DNA from 2 places in the Sulfitobacter sp. AS59 genome. Region 2 is predicted to be linked to the other one. Evidence: riboswitches for the same ligand, from Rfam matches in the RefSeq annotation. Region 2 holds a riboswitch; the other holds the start of a gene.
What was found. A riboswitch is a leader RNA that binds a small molecule or an ion and turns the genes downstream of it on or off. The one in region 2 is predicted to bind thiamine pyrophosphate.
Positions count from the first base shown of each region.

Region 1 (3,405 bases), on a different contig from region 2:
CGCAGGGTTCAGCGCATAGGCAGCGCTGAGCATTTCGAGCAGGGATCGAGTGGTGACACGTTGGCCGTTTCCGCCTTCGATCATCGTCGCCCCGACCATAAACACTCCGTCCCCGCGCGGCACGATGTAGAGCGGAACACGCGGATGCAGCATGCGTATGGGGCGGTTGAGTGTGACCTCGGGACAGGACAGGATCAGCATCTCGCCCTTAACGCCGCGCAGGTCGGTGACGCGGTCTCGGGCCTGAAAACCCCGACAATCTATGGTTAGCCCGCGCTGCGCTAAATCATCCGGATTGGCATCTCCCACCTCAAACGCCGCACCATCCGCAACCAGACCCGCACGCAATTGCGCCAAAGCCTCGCGCGGGGCCAGATGTGCCTCGTTCTCAAAGAACAAGCCCTTGGTAAAACGGCCCGCCAAATCAGGCTCCAGCAGCGATATCTCATCCGCGTCAACTTCGCGAAACGCTTGTGTGCGGCGGGCAAAGCGGTTGAGGTCTGCCCGGTCTCGGGCCGGTGAAACAACCAGCGTCCCGCTGCGGTGCACGGCACCAATGTTCGCCGCCCACCAATCCGCAGCCTCTTGGCCCAAACGCACAACGGGTTCTTCGGCGCTTTCGCCCTCGCAATAGGGGGCAAGCATGCCCCCTGCCCACCACGAACACGCCTGCGGGCCTAGGGCCGCATTGCGATCCACGATCCTGACATCGGCCCCCCGATCCAACAGTGCGCGGGCCACGCATAGCCCCGCAACGCCCGCGCCTATGATCGTGATCTTCCCCATTACCACTGGCCGTAAAAATGGTGCACGGGGCCATGGCCCTTGCCGATCTGCAACTGGTCAGCCGCTGAAATTGCGCCCTGCAAATAGCGGTGCGCGACCCACACCGCGACGTCCAGCTCCAACCCCTTGGACAGGTTCGCCGCAATCGCCGCAGAATAGGTGCACCCTGTCCCGTGGGTATTGCGCGTCGCCACCCGGTCTGCGGCCAGCGTCGCCAAGATGCCGCTTTCGTCGACCAAAACATCTGTGCAGGTGTCGCCCTCGGCATGGCCGCCCTTCATCAAAACCGCGCCGGGCCCCATGCTGAGCAGCCGCATCGCTTGCGCGGCCATGTCATCTGGGGTGCGGGCTGGTGCCTCGCCCAACAGCTGCGCCGCTTCGGGCAGGTTCGGGGTCACCAGCGTCGCAAGCGGCAAAATCTTGTCGATCATCGCGTCTATGGCCGACCGCTGCAGCAGCGTGTCACCCGTTTTGGCGACCATGACCGGATCAACCACAATAGGCCCCGCGAACCCCGCAATGCCCTTTGCAACCACATCAATGATGGGCACGGAAAACAGCATACCCAGCTTGATCGCACGTACATCAATGTCTGACAGAACCGCCTCGATCTGGGCCGCCACCAAATCTGCGGGCACCTCGTGAATGGCGGTGACGGTCGTCGTGTTCTGCGCGGTGATGGCGGTGATAACGCTGGCACCATAGCAGCCGTTCGCCGACATCGCCTTTATATCAGCCTGCACGCCAGCACCGCCGCCACTGTCCGAGCCGGCGATTGTCAGGGCGATGGGGGTTTGGGGTATCATTGCGCACATGTCTCCGTTTGGGCGGGACGTACGGACGCAAGAAAGAGCCTGCGATGTCATTCGCAGAATACCCGTTCCCTACGCCGGTATGACCCGGATCAGGTTCGACGGGTCGGTGCATGCACCTCTCAGCCCTAAGGCCCCCCGACGGATAATATTTCTGGTAGCTGACGACCTTAAAAAGCGCCGACTACACTCAAGGGCGGACGCTAGTTCGGCGCTTCCAAGACTGCAATAGGCTTTTGTGTAAGACTGCCGTTAATTCTGGGAAGGGCTTGGAGCCAAAGGTCAAGAACCAAACAGGCCTCAAGTAGCCGAAGGCGGTGGGCCAAGGAGCAGAATGGTGCGGGCGGTGGGACTCGAACCCACACGGGCACAAGGCCCAACAGATTTTAAGTCTGGTATGTCTACCATTCCATCACGCCCGCAGCGACGCGCACAATAGCTTGGTTGCCGGCAGTGTAAATGGTCAGATGTCGTCTCCGACCGGTCCAAGTGGCGCACCTTTGGCCAAAAGTGCGGCTTCTGACAGCCACGGGTTGTTTTCGACGGCAACAAGCAGCTGCGCGCGGGCCTCGGGGATGCGGCCAAGCCTCATCAGGGTCAGCGCCCTGCCCGCCTGTGCAGCCACGTGCAACGGCTGTAGTTCCAACGCAATATCCAGATCAATCAATGCGTTATCATAGTCTTCGCGCAGAAAATGGATATAGGCCCGTTGATTGTACCCTTCGGCATAATCCCCGCAATAGGCCACTAGGCGATCAAAATCAGCCAGCGCACCGACAAAGTCGAAAACATCGCGCTTGCGCATGCCGCGGTTCAACACTTCTTGGGCAGCGGCATCAGGTGCCCGCAGCCACACCTCCCACATCTCATTTGACAGGGCCTGCCCTTGGCGAAAATCACTGGCAGCTTGAGACTTTTCAAAAAGCTGCGTCAGCTCGGCTGTGATATCAGGCGGCGGCGGACAATCTGCTGCGAAAGCAGGGCCACAGATCAAAACAAGGGCAAATGAAAGGCGCATGCCCCAGTGGAGCGCAGCCGCCCCGTTTCAGTCAAGTCACATCTGCGAGCATGATTTCCTTAACCGCCTCCATCGCCACGTAGGTCGATGTATTGGACACGTAGGGCAGCGTGGTAATCGTTTCGCCCAGAAAATTCCGATAGGCGGCCATATCGCGGGTCCGTACCTTGAGCAGATAATCAAAGCTACCCGCAATCATATGAACCTGTTCGATCTCATGGACCTTAAGGACGGCGGCATTAAACGCCTTGAGCGCGACTTCCCGCGTGTCGCTCAGCCGGACCTCGACAAATGCAACGTGGTCCAGCCCTAGCCGGATCGGGTCTAGCAGCGCGCGATAGCCCAGAATAACGCCAGCAACTTCTAGCCGGCGCAGACGCGCCTGAGTGGGCGATTTGGACAGGCCGATCCGCTTGGCCAGATCAGTGATGCTAATCCGGCCATCTTCGGCCAGAACCGTTAGAATCGCCGCGTCAAAGCGGTCCATCTTGAAATCATCATTTGTCACGTCGAACACCCAATTTTAAATCGGTTTGCCTAGCAAATAGCGGGCAATCAGTCACTCTTACTTCAAATTGCGCGCTAGACTAGTCCAATTAAACATAGGAGCCCAAAATGGCACGTGATTCTTCCCCGATTTTGCGTCATCAAATCGATGCAGGCACCTACGCCGATCAGGAACATGTTCTGCGTGAACTGATCCGAAACAGCCAGTTGTCGCCTGAAGATCGGGTAGAGATCACCAAAGACGCCGCAGATATCGTGCGTGCCATTCGCAGCCACACCGCC
Region 1 is NZ_JBBMQK010000002.1:337,379-340,783, forward strand. It holds gene WNY39_RS05900 (FAD-dependent oxidoreductase) at 1-786, opposite strand, end outside; gene thiD (bifunctional hydroxymethylpyrimidine kinase/phosphomethylpyrimidine kinase) at 786-1,592, opposite strand; TPP riboswitch at 1,651-1,749, opposite strand; tRNA gene WNY39_RS05910 (tRNA-Leu) at 1,934-2,020, opposite strand; gene WNY39_RS05915 (hypothetical protein) at 2,062-2,616, opposite strand; gene WNY39_RS05920 (Lrp/AsnC ligand binding domain-containing protein) at 2,648-3,103, opposite strand; gene putA (bifunctional proline dehydrogenase/L-glutamate gamma-semialdehyde dehydrogenase PutA) at 3,232-3,405, shown strand, end outside.
Region 1: another riboswitch for thiamine pyrophosphate. It lies ahead of thiD (bifunctional hydroxymethylpyrimidine kinase/phosphomethylpyrimidine kinase); the one in region 2 lies ahead of thiB (thiamine ABC transporter substrate binding subunit).

Region 2 (3,405 bases):
ATAATAACCGGAAAGGCAAAGAACGACCGGAAGAACACAGCCTGCGCGGCCGGGACCGTATCGGTCGCGGTCTTGATGATGGCCGCCATGGCCGTGAATAAAAAGACAGCCCCCAGTTTGAGGGCAATGGCCCGTCCCGGGCGGTGTTCAGTCATTGTTGCTGCCATACCGGATGCTTGCGCCCCTGCGGATCAAAGTTCAAGACCCCGCGCGCGGCCTACCGAAAAATTTGAACTTTTCGGCCAGCTTAGCCGATGATGCCCTGATTTTCGCCAACCTGCCCCCGGTGCAGCAGCATATGATCCAGCAAGACGCAGGCCATCATCGCCTCGCCCACCGGCACCGCACGGATACCCACGCAGGGATCATGGCGGCCCTTGGTAATGATCTCGGTATCTTCGCCCGACTTTGTGATTGTCTTGCGTGTGGTCAGAATGCTCGACGTCGGTTTGACCGCGAAACGCAGCACAATATCCTGCCCTGTGCTGATCCCGCCCAAGATACCGCCCGCGTGGTTCGACGAATACACAGGACCGTCAGGGCCCATGCTGATCTCGTCAGCGTTCAATTCGCCCGTCAGCATCGCGGCAGACATGCCTTCGCCGATTTCCACACCTTTGACGGCGTTAATGCTCATCATCGCTGCGGCCAGATCGGTATCAAGCTTGCCATAAACCGGCGCACCAAGGCCAGCAGGGACATTGCGCGCTGTTATCTCGATGACCGCGCCGACCGACGAACCGGACTTGCGCAAGCCATCCAGATAATCAGCCCAATCCCCCGCTGCTTTGGCGTCAGGTACCCAGAACGGGTTTTGCTCGATCTGGTCCCAATCAAACGCATCGCGGTCAATCTTGTGGGCACCCATCTGCACCATATAGCCGGTGATTTGCAGATTTGGGGCAATCGCCTTGATCGCCTCGCGGGCCAATCCGCCTGCGGCCACACGCGACGCGGTTTCCCGCGCCGACGACCGGCCACCCCCGCGATAATCGCGGATACCGTATTTCTGGAAATAGGTGATGTCGGCATGGCCGGGGCGGAACTTGTCCTTGATATCACCATAGTCTTTCGACCGCTGATCGGTGTTTTCGATCATCAACTGGATTGGCGTGCCGGTTGTCACCCCTTCGAACACGCCCGACAGAATACGAACCTCGTCGGCCTCGCGCCGCTGGGTGGTGTATTTGTTCTGGCCGGGCTTACGCTTGTCCATCCAGTGCTGGATCATCTCTTCGGTGATCGCCACGCCGGGCGGGCAGCCGTCAACGGTCGCACCCAGGGCAGGGCCGTGGCTTTCACCCCAAGTGGTGACGCGGAAAAGATGGCCAAAGCTGTTGATCGACATATTGGATGCTCCTTTGCCCTCCGCATTAACGGGGGTGGCGGCATGCCTCAAGGGGTTTTGGCTTGCCAAGGGCGCACAAGCCTCCTACGTCTTTGGATACCTCGGGGGGCACTGTTGTGCTGAGATTGCGAAAGCTGACCCGTAGAACCTGAACCGGTTAACACCGGCGGAGGGAAGGTCTGGACATCACTCCAACGCTTTCTGACGCCGCATTTTGGAGGATGCCATGAAGTATCTTACACTTGCTGCCACAACTTTTCTTGCCACATCTGCTTTGGCCGACACGCCCGAATTGGTGGTCTATACCTACGACAGTTTCGTTGCCGAATGGGGCCCCGGCCCGGTGATCGAAAAGGCGTTCGAAGAAACCTGCGCCTGCGATCTGAAATTCGTTGGCATGGGGGATGGCCCCGCATTGCTGGCCCGGCTCAAGCTTGAGGGCACGCGATCTGACGCGGATATTGTGCTGGGGCTGGATACCAGCCTGATCGCGGCGGCCAAGAAAACCGGCCTGTTTGCACCGACTGACATCAACGCCGACTATGACCTGCCCATCGCGTGGAACGACGAAAGCTTTATCCCTTATGATTGGGGCTATTTCGCTTTTGTTCACAATACCGATCTGACACCCCCCAAGAATTTTCGCGAGCTGGGCGAAAGCGATATCAAAATCATCATCCAAGACCCGCGGTCATCCACCCCCGGCTTGGGTCTGCTGATGTGGGTCAAAGAGGCCTATGGCAATGAGGCACCAGCAATATGGGACGGGTTGGCCGACAATATCGTCACCGTGACCAAAGGCTGGTCCGAAGCATACGGCCTGTTCCTTGAGGGCGAGGCCGATATGGTGCTAAGCTATACCACATCGCCCGCCTACCACATCATCGCCGAAGAAGATGAAACAAAGGTCGCGGCCCCCTTTGACGAAGGTCATTACATGCAGGTCGAAGTTGTCGGCAAACTGGCGAACAGTGATCAAAGTGATCTGGCCGACGCGTTCATGGAATTCATGGTGTCGGATGCTGCTCAATCTGTGCTGCCAACAACGAACTGGATGTATCCTGCGGTTATGCCAGAAGGTGGGCTGCCTGCCGCATTTGACCAAACCATCGAACCCGGAAAGGCGCTTTTGATTCCGAACGAAGCCGTCCCTGCACTCCGAAAAGAGGCGCTGGCTGAATGGCTCTCCGCCCTTTCGCAATAAGTACAAAAACCGGGATCAGCGCGGCCGCTTTGGTGGTCTTGCTGATCCTTGCCGCAGTTTGGGCCGTTTTGACGCGCGCAGAATACGGCAGCGGCCTGGGCCCCGCTGAATGGTCTGCAATCCACTTTACCGTCGTTCAGGCCGCGCTGTCTGCTGGCATCTCAACGGTGCTGGCCGTTCCTGTTGCCCGCGCGTTGGCCCGCAGACAGTTCGTTGGGCGCGGCCTGCTGGTGACTTTGCTGGGTGCGCCGTTCATCCTGCCCGTTATTGTCGCGGTTCTGGGCCTGTTGACGGTATTCGGGCGGGCGGGTTGGCTCAACATGGCGCTCGCTGGTTTGAACCTGCCCACGATATCGATTTACGGGCTGCACGGGGTTGTGCTGGCGCATGTGTTTTTCAATCTCCCGCTTGCGACGCGCCTTTTGTTGCAAGCGTGGCAAACGCTTCCTGCTGAACGGTTTCGATTGGCGGGACAGCTTGATCTAACGCCGCGCGCCGTTTTCCAAACAATCGAATGGCCGATGCTGCGGCAGATTTTGCCGGGAACGGCGGCACTTATCTTTGTCATTTGCCTGACCAGCTTTGCCGTGGCGCTGACCCTTGGCGGTGGCCCGCGCGCCACGACCATCGAACTGGCAATCTATCAGGCGTTCCGGTTTGATTTCGACCTAAGCCGCGCCGCCTTGCTGTCCTTGGTACAGCTTGTTTTGGCTGGCAGTGCCGCATTCTTTGCGTTGTGGATCATCCCAAACGTCAGCATTGGCGGCGGCCAAGACCGTCTGCGCCGACGCTGGGATGCACGGGGCGGGGTCCAACGACTGCTAGACGGGATCGTCATCACTATCGGCGCGCT
Region 2 is NZ_JBBMQK010000004.1:135,869-139,273, reverse strand. It holds gene WNY39_RS10740 (DMT family transporter) at 1-167, opposite strand, end outside; gene aroC (chorismate synthase) at 248-1,348, opposite strand; TPP riboswitch at 1,441-1,540, shown strand; gene thiB (thiamine ABC transporter substrate binding subunit) at 1,575-2,552, shown strand; gene WNY39_RS10725 (thiamine/thiamine pyrophosphate ABC transporter permease ThiP) at 2,528-3,405, shown strand, end outside.